4 regions of the Paraliobacillus sp. X-1268 genome follow, and region 1 is predicted to be linked to each of the others. Evidence: riboswitches for the same ligand, from Rfam matches in the RefSeq annotation. Region 1 holds a riboswitch; each other region holds the start of a gene.
What was found. Region 1 has a riboswitch for thiamine pyrophosphate ahead of D2K62_RS14395 (ABC transporter substrate-binding protein). Riboswitches for the same ligand answer to the same signal wherever they lie in the genome.
Positions count from the first base shown of each region.

Region 2: another riboswitch for thiamine pyrophosphate. It lies ahead of tenA (thiaminase II); the one in region 1 lies ahead of D2K62_RS14395 (ABC transporter substrate-binding protein).
Region 3: another riboswitch for thiamine pyrophosphate. It lies ahead of thiD (bifunctional hydroxymethylpyrimidine kinase/phosphomethylpyrimidine kinase); the one in region 1 lies ahead of D2K62_RS14395 (ABC transporter substrate-binding protein).
Region 4: another riboswitch for thiamine pyrophosphate. It lies ahead of thiT (energy-coupled thiamine transporter ThiT); the one in region 1 lies ahead of D2K62_RS14395 (ABC transporter substrate-binding protein).

Region 1 covers NZ_QJSK01000016.1:5,094-9,311, forward strand. The annotation lists gene D2K62_RS14385 (ABC transporter permease) at 1-349, opposite strand, end outside; gene D2K62_RS14390 (thiamine-binding protein) at 397-687, opposite strand; gene D2K62_RS14395 (ABC transporter substrate-binding protein) at 706-1,686, opposite strand; TPP riboswitch at 1,783-1,894, opposite strand; gene D2K62_RS14400 (DsbA family oxidoreductase) at 2,079-2,801, shown strand; gene D2K62_RS14405 (thermonuclease family protein) at 2,892-3,578, shown strand; gene D2K62_RS14410 (cation-transporting P-type ATPase) at 3,640-4,218, opposite strand, start outside.
Region 2 covers NZ_QJSK01000001.1:252,685-256,902, reverse strand. The annotation lists gene cydD (thiol reductant ABC exporter subunit CydD) at 1-572, shown strand, start outside; gene cydC (thiol reductant ABC exporter subunit CydC) at 569-2,287, shown strand; TPP riboswitch at 2,343-2,451, shown strand; gene tenA (thiaminase II) at 2,538-3,212, shown strand; gene D2K62_RS01400 (DUF3231 family protein) at 3,391-3,903, opposite strand; gene D2K62_RS01395 (spore coat protein) at 4,048-4,218, shown strand, end outside.
Region 3 covers NZ_QJSK01000029.1:1,937-6,154, reverse strand. The annotation lists gene betB (betaine-aldehyde dehydrogenase) at 1-387, opposite strand, end outside; gene cudC (choline uptake/conversion transcriptional regulator CudC) at 768-1,313, shown strand; gene D2K62_RS17410 (glycine betaine ABC transporter substrate-binding protein) at 1,463-2,353, shown strand; TPP riboswitch at 2,472-2,574, shown strand; gene thiD (bifunctional hydroxymethylpyrimidine kinase/phosphomethylpyrimidine kinase) at 2,702-3,523, shown strand; gene thiM (hydroxyethylthiazole kinase) at 3,527-4,218, shown strand, end outside.
Region 4 covers NZ_QJSK01000025.1:1,765-5,982, forward strand. The annotation lists gene D2K62_RS16795 (flavin-containing monooxygenase) at 1-131, shown strand, start outside; gene D2K62_RS16800 (DUF3889 domain-containing protein) at 270-908, shown strand; gene D2K62_RS16805 (SET domain-containing protein) at 962-1,357, opposite strand; TPP riboswitch at 1,548-1,648, shown strand; gene thiT (energy-coupled thiamine transporter ThiT) at 1,713-2,276, shown strand; gene D2K62_RS16815 (TerC family protein) at 2,317-3,006, opposite strand; gene D2K62_RS16820 (YkvI family membrane protein) at 3,118-4,191, opposite strand.

The DNA of each region.
Region 1 (4,218 bases):
ATCCAAACCAAATAACGAGCAGTGGTGCAAGTACGATAATCGGAATGTTTTGCGATAAAATCAATAACGGATAAAAGGCCTTTTTAAAGGTTGGTAATATATGCAAACTAATCGCCACCATAAGTCCCACTGATACGCCAATGGCAAATCCAATTACTGATAATTTCGTTGTAGAGATAAGGTGATGCTGATAGCCACTCCAACCAGCGATTCCTTCTTGAACAATTACAGTTGGTGCCGGTAATAGCCATGCTGGGATATCAAAAAGGTGACTAATCGTTTCCCATAATACGATAAGAACAGCAATGACGATAATTGGACTGATCGTTTTTGTTGTAATTTTTTTCATATTAGAAAGGCGATGTCAAAACTGGCACCGCCATCCCTCCCTTTTACTTAACGATACTTCTCTGTTAATACGTCCATTGATGCACCATCAGGCTTATAATAGACTTTCACTTGCGAAATAATACTCGGACAACCACGGGCAGCCATTTCTACATTCATTTTTTCTATAATTTGAAATAGCTCCGTTAATTCACCTTCCATTGTCGTTTCGAGTGGATTAACTTGGTACCTCACACCAGATGCTTCGATTACTGCGATTGCTGCGTCAACATATGGAATGACATCTTCGCCATTTTTTGTTTTTGGGATAATTTGAATACTTACAAGTGCATTAGCCATTTTTCGAGAGCCTCCCTTTTAATCTTCAGGTAAAAATTCATTCGTAAATGCATCATTCGCATTAAGTTCTGTCTCTAATAAATCATTTTCGTACATCCAATCTGCGTAATTTTCCCACACTTCAACATCTTGGACACCCCATTTAGCTGCGTCATCCTGATATTTTGGTGATAACCATGCTTGACTAGCCTTCACAAGTTCTGGGTCTAAATCAGGTACAGCTTCAATTAAAATATCTGCCGCTTCTTCTGGATTATCTATTGCATAATTATACCCTTTTGCTACAGCCGCTAAGAACTTTTCAACTGTTTCTGGATTCTCATCGATCATCATTTCATTCGTTGTAATGACTGGTGTGTAGTAATCTAATTTCTCTGAGTAATCGGTTAGATACTGCATGTTTAGATCAACACCACGAAGCTCAGCCTCAACACCTGTCCACCCATAATATATCCAAGCAAAATCAATATCACGTTCTACCGCCGTGAAGAAATCAGTATTTCCCATATTGATTATGTTCACATCTTCCACACTAGCGTCTTCTTGTTTCATTAGTGAGTCAATTACTGCTGCCTCAACTGGTGCTCCCCAACCACCATACGTTTTACCGGCATAATCTGCAGGTGATGTAATTTCTTTATCTACTGGAGAAGCAAATCCTGAAGTATTATGCTGAATAACTGCTGCAATAGATACAATCGGTATATCTTGTGTCCGAGCCTCTGTAATTGTTTCCTGTGCACTAATTCCAAAATCAGCTTTTTCCGCTGCTACAACTTGATCTGCACCAGATTCACTTGGCAATGTAATTTCTACATCTAAGCCTTCTTCTTCAAAAAAACCTTCAGCTTGCGCAACATAAAGCCCGGTATGATTTGTATTTGGTGTCCAGTCTAGCACCATCGTTACTTTCTCCAATTCTTGACTAGCTTGTTCGTCATTTGCACACCCTGTAATAATAAATCCAAGTGTAACCAATAAAAATAATACTTTCTTCATCTTAAAATCCCCCTTTTATTTGTGGAGGAACATATCCTTTTTCACGAAAAAAAATACGCTTAGGCATTAGCCTGGGCGCATATATAGTCACTTCTATTCGTGTTCATATATGTTCCCTACGCTGGTCTCAGCCAGATCAGGTTCCAAGGGTCAGTATCTATAACGGATACGATCTCAACCAGCCAAACTGGTCCCCCTACATTGAAACGTGCTATTTAATTAATTACACTACCAACTTTGCCATAGATTCGACTAATATTCAAGTACTATTTCATCATCATTAGTCATTTTTCTTTACTATTCAGTCTATACATAAGCAAATGATTTCATCTTTTCTACTTATTATGGCAGAATAAACATGCAAAGATTAATTAAATAACTGAGGTGTTCTAATGAAAATAGATGTATGGTCTGATTTTGTTTGTCCGTTTTGCTATATTGGGAAACGTCGCCTAGAACAAGCGCTCGAACAATTCCCGCAAAAAGATAGTGTTGAAATAGAATTTAAAAGCTTTGAATTAGATCCAAATGCAGCAGTATATGCAGGTAAGAGCATTCATGAAGCAATTGCTGATAAGTATGGGATGCCAATCGAACAAGCGAAAGAGACAAACGCTGGACTTGGTCAGCAAGCTGAAAGTGTTGGTTTGACATTCCATTTCGAAACAATGAAACCGACTAATACGTTTAACGCGCATCGCTTAGCAAAATATGCCAAAAGTATTGGTAAAGAAGCAATCTTGACAGAGAAACTATTGTATGGTTATTTTACCGATTCTGTTAATCTAAGTGAAACAGATGCATTAGTTAAGATTGCAGAAGATGCTGGGCTAGAGAAAACAAAAGCAATAGAAGTTCTTCAAGATGAAACAGCTTTTGCTAATGACGTACGAGCTGACGAATCATTGGCACAACAATACGGTGTGACTGGTGTACCGTTTTTTGTAATTAACGATAAATATGCAATTTCTGGTGCTCAACCAGTAGAAACATTTAAAGATGCCTTAAATACAGTTTGGGAAGAAGAAAATCCAAAGCCAAAATTTACGGATCTTTCAACTTCTAAAACAGAATTTTGTACTGATGATTCATGTGGCATTCCCGAAGAAAAATAATACGTGAAGGTTTCCGAAAAATCGGAAGCCTTCTTTTTTTATCTATGCTAAAATGAATGTTGCTAAAAACAAGGAGGACATCATAGAATAATGGCAACTTTATTACAGAAAAAACTAGGCTTATTACTAATCATATTAACCTTATTAACTGGCTGTGGTCTTCAAACTGATCTAAACAGGGAAACACAAACAGATTCGGATCTTCCTTCCGCAACTGTGGATCGTGTTGTCGACGGCGATACGGTCCATATTATCTTGGATGGTGAAGAGGAAAGTGTTCGACTTTTACTAGTTGATACACCTGAGACAAAACATCCTAACCTGCCAGTCCAACCCTACGGAGAACAAGCGAGTAAGTTTGCTAAAGAAAAATTGACAGAAGGCACTCAAATTCAGCTCGAATATGATGGTCCAAAGCGAGATAAGTATGACCGACTGTTAGCATATATATGGATAGACGGTGAACTTTTTAATGAAATGTTGTTGGAAGAGGGATTCGCACGTTACGCCTATGAATATGATCCGCCTTACACACATTCCGACCAACTAAAGGAAGCCGAAACTAAAGCAAAAGCAGCTGATCTTAACATCTGGAGTGAGGATGGTTATGTAACTGAAGATGGTTTTACAACAGTCGATATAGATGAAACAAGCTCAGATGTTTACTATCAAAATTGTACGGCAGTAGCTGAAGCAAATGCTAGTCCTATTTCAGAAGGAGATCCTGGTTATGGTACACATTTAGACCGAGATGGCGATGGTATTGGTTGTGAATGACATAAAAAATAGTAAAACACTGTATCTTCAATGGAGATACAGTGCTTTTTCATGAAAACTCTTAGGCTTTATTGCCATTAAAAAATGTTCGTTTCAAATACTTCTCTATTTCTACTATTATAAATACACTTAATCCGACTCCAATCGGAATTAACCAGAGTCCAATATCTAGTGCTGCTGTGGCAAAAATAGTTTGCATAAATGGTAAATACGTAATCGCAAGCTGAAGTAGAATTAAAATCGCACAAACAATAAATGCAATTTTATTCGTGAAAAAGCTTTTGTTTAGCGCAAATCCATGTTCGTTTCTAACATTAAATAAGTAAAACATTTTACCAAATACAACAATATTTAATGTCACTGTATTAGCTACTGCATGTGCATAACCATTATCTACCATTATTGCATTAGCAATCAAACCACCACCAGCTACAAGTGCTGCCACATAAAAGATTCGAAATACATAGTACTTGCTTAACAATTGTGTTCCCTTTTCTCTTGGCTTACGAATCATCACATCTTTTTCAGCAGGTTCATAAACGAATGCAAAAGATATAGTGATGGCCGAAACCATATTAATCCACAATAGTTGAACAGGACTTAACAACATGGAAATTCCCAGCAAAATACTTGCCATAAC
Region 2 (4,218 bases), on a different contig from region 1:
AACATGGTGCAATCAAACTTGATAATCAACCGCTTGTTGAATTTTCGGAGTCATCATGGCTTGGGAAGCTTTCTTATATTTCACAGCAACCATATATCTTTTCAGGTACAATCGGCGAGAATATCGAAATGGGAACAAACTTACCAGTTGATGAACAGGATATACGAAAAGCTGCGCAGTTAGCAGGAATTGCGCCATTGATTGAATCATTGGAGAAACAATACGATACACCCATTGGAGAAGCTGGTCGAGGATTATCTAGCGGGGAAAAACAACGTGTATCTATTGCACGTGCATTTTTAAAAAAGCCAAAAGTTGTCTTACTCGATGAACCAACACGTGGACTTGATCTAGCTACAGAAAAAATCTTACAACAATCTATCGAACAATTGTCCAAAACGGCAACTGTTATCACGGTAGCACATCGATTACACACGATTAAAAAAGCAGATCAAATTCTATTTATGGAAAAAGGACAATTACTAGCGATAGGAACACACGAAACATTGCTAGCTACTTTACCTGCTTATAAAGATATGGTGACGATTCAACAGGGGGGAGAAGAAGCATGAGCGCTCTTTTTAAAGTCATAAAACTTATGTTGATTGAGAAAAGGGATATTTTGTTTGCTATTTTATTTGGTTTTATTGCTGGTATTAGTAGCGTTGGACTATTTGCTGCTAGTGGCTATCTTATTTCCAAAGCAGCTTTAATGCCTCCATTCTATGCATTAATTATGCTTACTTCTACAGTTAAATTACTTGGGTTTATTAAAGCTAGTTCAAAATATGGCGAACGTATTTATTCTCACAGGGCAACTTTTACTATCTTAAGTAATTTACGTGTTACTTTTTTTGAAAAGTTAGAACCTCTTGTTCCACAAATTTTTCATAAGTATAGAAGTGGAGACATACTTGGTCGAGTAGTAGGAGATGTGGAGAGTTTACAGAATTTCTTTTTACGTGTTTTTTATCCACCAATTGTGTTATTACTCGTTTTTGTAACAACAATCTTATTTAGTAGCTTTTATTCCATTGAAATCGCGCTTATTTTATTAGTTGGTTTCTTACTAACGGTATTTGTTATCCCAGCTTTTTTTTCGTTACGACAAGTAAGAATTAATGGTAAAGTCAGACAAGAACGTGGAGATCTTTCAACGGAAATTACTGAATTGATGTATGGTTTTCGAGATTTAAAGATATTTCAACAATTAGAAAAAAAACAAGAACAAATAACTACGCAATCAGAAAGTTATATTGAAAAACAAAAACGTGAAAATATTAATAAAGTCTATAGTCAATCGTTTAATGGTTTTATAACCTTTATCGTAAGCTGGTTCGTACTTGCAGTCGGAGCTTATTTGGTTGTAGATGGTAGGTTAGAAGGGATATTTTTAGCTATGCTTGTTATGATCTCACTAACCGTTTTTGAACCTGCTGCTCCAATGGCTGTTTTCCCAATTTATATGCAAGAAAGTCGCGATGCATCCAGCCGTTTGTATGAGGTAGTGGAGGATCCAGATATTCAAGTTAGCGAAGTCGAAACTAACGTTGAACAAATCACTAATAAACCACCAATGATTGGATTTGAAAATATTACCTTCACGTATAGGGGGGATTGGCGCACAACCATTCCATCACTTAGTTTAGAGATTCCTGCAGGTTCGAAAACAGCGATTGTTGGAGCAAGTGGTTCAGGAAAATCAACCTTACTACAGTTAGTTTTGAAACTACAGCAAGTACAAGCAGGTAAAATTTATTGGGATCACCACGATATTTCAACTGTTTCAGGAAATGCATTGTGGGAACAGTCAAAAGTCGTGCTACAAGAAAATCATTTCTTTTATGGAACAATCCGTGAAAACTTATTAATCGCAGATTCTGATTTAGATGACATTGTATTGCATGAAGCATTAATGAATGTGCAACTTGAAAACTTTTCACTCGATGACCATGTATTAGAAAACGGTGAGAATCTTTCTGGCGGTGAAAAACAACGTCTAGCAATTGCTAGAGCAATCTTGAAAAACGGTCATATTTGGATTTTAGATGAGCCAACGTCATCACTTGATGCTAAAACAGAAGAAAAAATATATAAACAACTTTTTGAACAAGCACAAACAGATACATTATTGTTAGTTAGTCACCGTTTAAAAGGATTAGAAAAGATGGATCAAATTATAGTCATGGATCATGGTGAGATTATTGAATCGGGATCTTATACGAATTTAATGAAAAAGAATGGTTATTTTTATCAAATGAAGACACTGGAAGAAAGTTTACTTTAAGAGTATTGACATCTTCTTCCTAGATGTTATTCTATAGACAGAATAAAATAGCAAGAAAAACCACTAGAGGAGTCTTTATAAAAGACTGAGATTGAAGTGTTACTTCAAGACTCTTAGAACCTGATCTAGTTTAAACTAGCGGAGGGAAGTGGATGGGAATAAAGTCCTTTGGTTCTTTTACTTTATCATGCCACCACTTTCTTTTAATCAAGGAAGGTGGTTTTTTTATGCAGATAGGGAGGAAGTTGAGATGAAATTTTCACAATACATTCGGAAAGAGGCAGATCCAGTTTGGCAAGCTAGTTTTAATCATCCTTTTGTTAAGGGGATTGGTAATGGCACATTACCTTTAGAGAACTTTCGCTATTATGTCATGCAGGACTCTTATTATTTAGCACAATTTGCTCGTGTCCAGGCAATAGGTGCTGCAAAGGCGGAAGATTTAGAAACAACCAGTAGTATGGCGGCACATGCACAAGGAACTTATCAAGCAGAATTAGAATTACATCGTACTTTTTCTAAGCTATTATCTATTACTGAAGCAGAACAAAGAGCATTTAAACCTGCTCCTACCTCTTACGCTTATAGTTCACATATGTATCGAGCTGCTTATCATGGTCATCTAGGTGATGTGATTGCCGCAATATTACCTTGCTACTGGGTTTATTATGAAGTTGGAGAACAGTTAAAAAATAAAACACCAGATGAACAAATTTATCAAGAATGGATTAAAGCATACGGATCGGATTGGTTCAGAGCATTAGTAGAGGAACAAATTGATAGACTTGATCAACTAGCTGAAACTGTAACAGCCTCTGATCGAGAACGTATGAAAGAACACTTCTTACTTAGCAGTCAATATGAATATTTATTTTGGGATATGGCTTATAAATTAGAAAAATGGCCATTAGAAGAGATGGGATAATCCTGCTTGACTCGAATGGAGTAGGTGTTAATCCGACGGAAACGATCTGTGATTCGGCGGAAGTGTTAGAAATTAAGACTTAAGGTGATCTGCTTTCCCTCCTCCTTGTGTGTTAAACCCAATTCGAATTACAAAGTAGCAAGAAAAAAGCACTAGAAATAATCTAGTGCTTTTTTTACTACTCTTTATTTGGAATCTTTGCTTGCATTGGAGGGAGTATAATCCATCCTTTGTCTTTATTTAATCGAAGTGCTTTTGCTCCAGCTTGCGCTTTATTCATATGGAACTGGCCAAAAAGCATGGCAATATCTTCGCGAAGTGACTGTCCAATTATTGTACTACAAGCGATTAAACCTGCTGCAATGTTTGCAGAAACTACAGCACTAATTTCTTGATCACTGAACTTCGCACCAGATGGAATATCTTCAATGTCTGCGAGGGAACGTTCTGGAGGAGAAGGAGGCAAAGCTATTCCATTAACTTTAAGAATCTCTTCCACACTTTCCATTTCCTGTTTCATTCCTCGGTTTAAATCTTCTAATAAATTTTTTAATTCTTTATCACCTGTATGGTTAATAAATGTTTGATACGCCGCATAGTTACCTTTAGCAGCTGTTAGAAAGGACCACATGCTAAAAACTTCACCATAATGAAGTGGTTGTTTCTTTGGATTACCTGATAGTACACCCATTTCTAAACACTCCTTTGTTAAGTCTTACATAGATAGTCTTTTCATCAAGGCAAAACTTATTCCAGAAACATTGTAAATAATAATTTAAAATTGGTATAGATAAGACTTTTTGAGCAAAACTATAGCCGAAAAGGAGGAGAAAAAATGAAATTAGCTGCACACGAATTACAAGATTTAAATGAATTAACAATGAGTTGTGTGAACTCTGTGACTTCTATGGCGTACATGTTAGATCATGTTCAAGATCAGGAACTCAAACAATTATTAGAGCGTCATTTCCCGTTTCATGTAAGAGATTATAATATGAAAGTGGAA
Region 3 (4,218 bases), on a different contig from region 1:
AGGAGAATCAATTATTTCGCCACCGTTTTTATCCGCAATTTGGGCGTAATAACGAAATACGCCAGCGATATCATCCATATCCCCACGACTTTCTTCTACTGTCTTTCCGGTATCTAACGACTCTAATTCAGCTAATTCTTCTTTATCTCTTTCAATTAATCCGGCGATTTTTCTAACGATATTGCCTCGTTCAGTTGCAGGTGTTAACGGCCACTTGCCATGATCAAACGCTTCTCTTGCCGCAGCAATTGCAGCTTTAGAATCCGATTCGTCGCCTTCAGCAGCGGAAGCTATTATTTCTTGGTTAAAAGGGTTAATAATTTCTCTAGTCTTTCCAGATTTTGCTGTTACCCATTCTCCATTAATGTACTGTTTTAGTAAACGCAAATAATTCACTCCAATTTATTAAGTTTGTTAAAAAAATATTTAACGTTTTGAATTATATAAATTCTAACATGATGCTTATATTGTGTCAAAGTCAAAAAGTCGTTGAATGAACAACAAATAAACGATTAATTTCGCGCTAAGAAGTATAAATAACACTATCTCTGATTTGAAAATCCTTATTTTATATAGAAGAATTAGTAATTTGCATTAACAATTAAAAAAATATTATAAAGGCTCTAAGTACCTATATTATCATGATTTTAACCTATAAAACGCACTGAATTTGACTGTTTGCATTTGACATTTAATTTATAGTAGCTAACATTAAAGCTATAAAGAATAATTTTAATTCATTTAATTCTTTGGAGAAGGTGCCTTTAATGAATAATAAAGAGAATTCAAAAGCTAAACAGCAAATTGAAGCGGCTCAAGATATAGTGATTGGATCTATTACAGAAACGATGGATCTTTATGGTGTCACACCATCAGCAGCTAATTTATATGCTACGATGTATTTTAAAGATCAAATGACTTTGGATGAAATGCGTGAGGAATTAGAAATGAGTAAGCCTAGTATGAGCACCAGCGTACGTAAACTTCAGGAATTTGAAATGGTGAAAAAGACGTTCACACGTGGAAGTAGAAAACATACTTATGTAGCTGAAAAAAACTTTTTTCGATCGTTTATGGCGTTTTACTGTCAAATGTGGGAAAGAGAAGTCAAGACAAACATGGAGGCTATCAATCAATCCCAATTAGAGCTAAGTGAGGTAGTTGAAGACAAAACTGCTAGTCCACAAGATAGTGAGATGGCAAAAAAAACGTATGATCAATTAGAAGAGTCAAAAGTATACTATAATTGGTTGTCGCGTTTAGTTTCAAGTATAAGAAGTGAAGAAATATTTGAATTTTTACCTAAAGATTAGAGAATTATTAGGCAATATAATTGTCTCATAAAAATGCTCTTTAATGAAAACTATTAGAGAGTATTTTTATCTGAACTGTGTTAAATAAATACTTAATTAATAAAACGTTTTTAACGTTTTAAATATATAGAAACAAGGAGAGGGTAAGAATGAATAAGGTCAAAAAGGGGTTATTGAGTTTATTGTTCTTAACACTATTTGCTGTACTAATGGCTTGTGGTAGCGAGAATGCAGAGGATACGAGTAGTGAGGAAGAAACTAATAAAGGAACGATTAGTATCGGTCAAATTGATTGGGCTGAGAACATTGCTGTAACGAATATGTGGAAGTATATTCTTGAAGATGAAGGATATGACGTTGAACTAACCGTAATAGGTATGGGAACAACAATGCAAGCACTAGAAAGCCAGGAACTGGATGCTAGTTTAGAAATTTGGCTTCCGGTCCAAGATAAAAACTATTATGAAGAATACAATGAAGTTATTAATTTTTCTGAGGAAACATGGTTTGATAATGCAAAAGTAGGTTTAGTAGTTCCTTCGTATCTTGAAGATATTAATAGTGTAGAAGACTTAAATGCTAACAAGGAATTATTTAATTCAGAAATTACTGGATTTGGTCCTGGAGCTGGTACGATGGAAGTAACAGAGGAATTAATCACAGCTTATGACCTTGATTATGAGTTATTATCGAGTTCTGAACCTGCTATGATTGCAGCAATAGATCAAGCTATCAAAAATGAAGAGGCGATTGTATCTCCACTTTGGACACCACACTGGGTTTTCTCAGAATATGATTTAAAATTCTTAGATGATCCTGAAAATATTTATGGTGGCGTTGAAAAAATTCATCATGCGACTAGACATGGTTTTGAAGAGGATTTTGAAGAAGTTGATCAATGGTTTAAGAATTGGAAAATGAATGACGAACAAATTGGTGAATTAATAAATTATGTTGAAGATGCAGAAGAGCCTATTGATGGAGCTGGAGAATGGGTTGAAGAAAATAGAGACTTAATTGGCGAATGGATGAATAATTAAATTAAAATAAAACCTATGTTGATCAGTTAGCTGATTTACATAGGTTTTTTTGTTTCTGAAAATGTATCTATTTGACAATTAAGTTTAGACGTGATTAAGTAGAAGTATAATTTAATTAGTAATCCACTAGGGGCGCCATTTGGCTGAGATAAAGAGTTTTCTTTGGTCCCTTTGAACCTGAACTAGTTAATACTAGCGTAGGAAAGTGGAGTTGGGACCCGTTCGCATACTATTTGTGAATATATTAAAAGGAAACCGCTCCATTTTTGGGGGCGGTTTTTTGTATGGAAAAAATTAATATGATTATTGTAAAAAGGTTTAAATTAAATAAGGAGAGGGGTTGTATTAATGATAAAAATACCTACAGCACTGACGATTGCAGGTACTGATCCAACAGGTGGGGCAGGGATTCAAGCTGATTTAAAGTCATTTCAAGAAAGAGAAGTATATGGAATGAGTATTCTAACTTCTGCAGTTGCACAAAACACGCGTGGTGTTAGTGATCTGCATCATATGCCAATTGGATTTATTGAAAAGCAGATGCAAGCAGTGTTTGATGATATACCGCCAGATGCGATAAAAACAGGGATGGTTTCAACAATAGAAATGATGGAATTAATTGCAATGTATGTTAAAAAGCAAGATTCACCATATGTGATTGATCCAGTAATGGTTGCGACAAGTGGGCATGCTTTAATGGAAAAAGAGTCACGTCAAGTGATTCGAGATTTACTTATTCCACTTGCTACAATAGTTACTCCTAATGTTCCAGAAGCGGAAATATTAGTGAACTTTAAGATTGAGGATGTAGAAGATTTAAAGAAAGCAGCGAAGGTCATCGTTGATGAATTAGGGGCTGCTGCGGCAGTTGTCAAAGGTGGACATCTAGAAGGTAAAGCGGTTGATGTTTTGTATGATAAGCAAGTTTTTCATTTATTAGAAGCAGAACGTACGTATACAAAGCATACGCATGGAACTGGTTGTACGTTCTCGGCTGTGATTACAGCTGAATTAGCAAAAGGTCAACCTGTATTAGATGCAGTTACGATTGGTAAGCAGTTTATTACAGATGCGATTCGGTATACATTAAATATTGGTACAGGAAGCGGTCCAACAAATCATTGGGGTCATCGCTTGCAAGGTTTGCCAAATCAAAAGAAGGAGGAATAAATAATGAATAAGATTACGAGAATGATTGAATTGGTTAGAGAAAAAGAACCATTGGTACATAACATTACCAATGAGGTGGTCGTGAACTTTACTGCAAATGGTCTATATGCGATCGGTGCATCCCCTGTGATGGCAAGTGCAATCGAAGAGGTAGGAGAGATGGCGAAAAACGCTGACGGTTTGCTATTGAATATTGGAACATTAACTAGTAATCAAGCAGAGGCAATGATAGTCGCAGGAAAAGCTGCAAATGAAAAAGGTATCCCAGTGGTGCTTGATCCTGTAGCTGTTGGTGCTACATCATTACGTAGTGAAGTTGCTTCACGTATTTTAGAAGAGGTAAAGATTTCGTTAATACGAGGTAATGCAGGAGAGATAAGTAATTTATCTGGTGCGAAAGCAGAAGTAAGGGGTGTGGATTCTGTCGGTACACTTGATAATCGAAGTGTGGCCATTCATGCTGCTAAGCAATTGGGTGTGCCTGTAATGGTTACTGGTGTGAAAGATGTAATTACAGATGGTAAAGAATTATATACTATTTCAAATGGAACACAATTATTAACTAAAGTAACAGGAACTGGCTGTCTATTAGGTGCGGTTATAGCTGCTTTTTTAACAACCGGAGAAAAACCATTACTAGCAGCAACAGCAGCTGTGGCTTTTTATGATGTAGCAGCAGAACGTGCAAGACAAAA
Region 4 (4,218 bases), on a different contig from region 1:
CTAATCTAGTAGAAGAAATTTCTAATCAACTTTTTCTTGATGATCGCGAAGACATTATGAAGAATTTCTTTGACTATGATGAAGAAGAATTTGTAGGAGAATGGCTGGAAACAAGTAATCAATCTCATTAATATCTTTAGGTCCTATCCAGATGAAAGGTGGATGGGGCTTTTTTTTGATTACGAGAATATACTGAATGTCTCTGAATTAATCACAAATACGCCTGTATAAAACATAAACTATCCTAGTCTAAAACTAGGAGGTAAATGATGTATCCATATTATAATCAATATCAATCGTTAAATCAGTTTTATAGAGAGTCTCCATATTTACATCCATATCCACAACAATTAAATTACTGGGGGCGGCAACCATTCACAAGAGGCCAAGCAACATGGACAGAAGGAGGACGTGTTACGCAATGTGGTATGCCTTGGTCTCATAATGAATATATGACAGCAGCTGTAGGTGTGAATTCGCCTTATCAATGTGGGCAAACGTTAAAGATACGTGAGCTTTTCTCCCAAACTTTAAGAGAAGTTATTGTGACAATTGTTGATAAAGTACCTGGATTCCCAGCTGATAAAATTAACCTACACCGAAAGGCATTTGAAGCATTAGGTGCAGATCCAGCGGTTGGGGTAATAAATATTGAATTTGAATCTTCACCAGAAGTAGAGGAAGCAGAATGGGGAAAATATTTATTGGAAGTTACTGAGGTAGCTTATCCGAATTATAATATAACAGAATATAATTTTGTTAAGAAAACAAATCCAGCACCAAATCAAACAAAGGAAATCTATCACTATATTTTACAATCACCTCAAGAAAGAGTTAAAATCCAAGGCACGGTAATTTATAATTCAAACACTAATCGTGTTGAATCCTTTGATATTAAAGAAATATAAGATTGAAAAAGCCCAATCCACGTATAATGCGGATTGAGCTTTCAATTTTTTAATCATTTATTCAATTCATCAAAATTCATGTTGAACCATAAGGGGTCATTGTTATTAACATCACCATTATAGTTAATTAGCAATTCTTCACCAGCTTTTATATCTGTGTGAGCAAAAAATACAAAGGTATGATCTGGAAAGTTTATATCGTAATCGGTATTTGGAGTATAGGAATGATTAAACAACATGCCATATCCTAAAACAACCGCGGTATGATTTTTACCATATTCAAATACGTAATCATCCAGTACTGTTTGTTCTATGTGTTCGTGCTCCTTGTTTGGATAAGGAATAACAGGTGCAATATGTACTGTTTCTCCTTTTTTTATGTCGCGTGTAGCGAATACGCCTCGATTGAATTCCCCGTCGCTTAATGTAGATGTCTTTATCTCAATCATGTAGGTCACCTGCGATTTCGTTTTATTTTATTCATGTGTACTCTATTTTGACAGTTGCTTATAGCGAACGCAACTGGTTGTACTTGAAATTTATAAAAGTTACAAAATTTATCGCCTTTTAAAAAAAACCCTAAATTTTGTATGACAAGTTCATTATCTTATGATATGATGAACTCGAAAATCAAATAAGCAAAACCACAAGGGGAGCTAAAAAGCTGAGAGTGAACACGTTGTTCTAACCCTTCGAACCTGTTAGTTAATGCTAGCGCAGGAATGTGGATCGTGATATGTAGATTTACGTTTACATATCTGTTCTCCCTTGAGGTTTTTTGTTTAAAAAAGGGGAGTTTTTTTTATGAAAAAATTAAGTTTGGTTATGTTGATTGAGGCGTCCTTTTTTGCATCATTGGCGTTTGTTTTTGATTTACTTCCGTCGATTCGGCTTTCTCCATCGATTTCAATTTCTTTTGCTATGGTTCCAATTTTAATTTTAGCGTTTCGATGGGGGATTAGGGTTAGTTTAATTTCTGGCTTTATCTGGGGTATTTTACAAGTTATCTTGGGTGATGCCTATATTCTAACTCCACTTCAGGCATTTATTGAATATTTTATTGCCTTTGCTTTTATTGGTTTTGCAGGTCTATTTTATAAAGTCATTCAATCGAACCTGAAGATGGGGAAAAAGAAAAAAGTGTTATTTTGGGTTATTACCGCGACACTTGTTGGTTCTGTTGCACGTTACTTTTGGCACTTTGTTGCTGGATTTATTTTTTGGGGAGAATACGCGCCTGATGATATGAACGTGGTGTTGTTTTCATTGATTACAAACGGGATTACCATGTTGGGTGCCTTTGTTTTATGCGCGATCTTATTGGTGCTTTTGATCGGAACTACTCCGAGATTAATTGAGCGAAAATAAACTAGTTTTAACTCCCCGTTTTATAAATGGGGAGTTAAAACTAATAGCTGTCTGCTGCGCTTTTAATATAACCAAGCAGTAAAATAGTTAGCGTTAGGAAGCCAACAATTAAATAGTTAAATAAGCCATTAGAGAGATCAAGTAAGTCTATTAATTTTTGATCCGTCAAAATCATTTCCCCGGCTGTCCACGCAAGAATACCAGCACCAATATAAGCTATCCAACGATATTTTTCTAATACTTTTACGATTAGTTTCGATCCGAATATCATAATAGGAATGCTAACCATCACGCCAATGATAATCATACGAATATCCCCATGCGCCGCACCTGTAATAGCAACAACATTATCCAGACTCATTACCGCATCTGCAACAATGATTGTCGAAACAGCTTTTAATAAACCAGTATGTGAGGTAATGGTAGCTTCCTCTTCTTTTTCAACAAGTAAATTATACGCTATCCAAAGAAGTAATAAACCACCAATTACATTTACAAAAGGAATTTGCATTAAATAAATGATAATAACTGCAAAAAATATTCGGAGCAGAACAGCGCCAATCGTGCCTAAAAGTATTGCTCTATTTTGATGTCTTTTTGGTAAAGACTTGGTGGCCATTGCAATCACAACAGCATTATCACCGGAAAGAACAATGTCAATTGCAATAATTTTTAATAATGCAATCGTCGCAACAGGTGTTATTGAGAATAGTAATGGGAAAAAGTCCACTTTTTGTTCCTCCTACAGAAATTTAAGATGGATAAGCTAAGTTGTCCATAACCAATTCTATGAAGAAACTTGAAATAGTAAACCAAAAAAAGTAGAAGTTTTTTAAAGTATTTATTCTTTTAATTGTTCTCTTTTAAATATCCATACATAAATTAACCCCGCAAAAAATAGAAAACCTCCATAACCAACAGTAGGATATAAGTATTTAACCATAGCAGAAAAGCCAATTTGACTGAATAAAAAAGCTGCTAGTGTTGTGCCTGCAATCACCCAAATTCGAAAGCGTGCAGCGATAAAGTTCATTCTTGAAACAAATCCATATAAATTTCCGACCGCAGTGGTATATACTTCAGCAAATAATACAATAGCAAAAATTAGTTGAATAAATGGAGCAATTTTAGAAGCTATAAGAATCATGGGCACTTCCACATTTGAAACACTATCTAAATTCGTTAAAATACTGAAAAAAATAGCAATGATCCCTATCCCTAAACCTAATCCACCTAATAAAGCCCCCCATAGTAGGTTTTTTTTATTTTTAGCTTTCGCCCCCATTGGTGCTAATACTGCAACGGCAATCACAAGATTATAAGAAGCGTAATTAAGAGCAGAAATGAACCAATTTGGTGCAGCGCCTTCAATGGACTTCGATACTTGTAAATCTGCAGCTGTAATTGGATTTATTGAGATACTATAGATAGCGATAAAAAGAACAGAAACTAATAATACTGGAACAACATAACTGATGGCATTAATAACACCTTTCATTCCAGTTATAACAGTTAGTAGTGAAATAATTGCCATTAAGATCGTCCCCCATAAGGAGGCTAACTGAAATTGTTGATCAAAGATTGCACCGGCTCCAGCTATCATGGCTGCTAAAGCACCGAATAGAAAGACTGTAATAATAATATCGATGATCGTACCAATAATTTTTCCGTTAGTAAATCGCACTACCTCTACATAAGAGCTAACATTTAATGCTTTACCAATTACTAAAATCGTATAGCCGAAAAAGAAAAACAAGAGCGTTGCAAAGGTAAGTCCAAATAGGCCATTTATTCCATATGCACTAAAAAACTGGAGGACTTCTTGCCCGGAAGCAAAACCAGCCCCGACAACGGTTCCAATGTAAGTTGCCGCCACTTTAAATACATTAATCTGTGTAGATGATTCATTGTTCATTTCAATTCCCTCCAAATGCTAATCAGT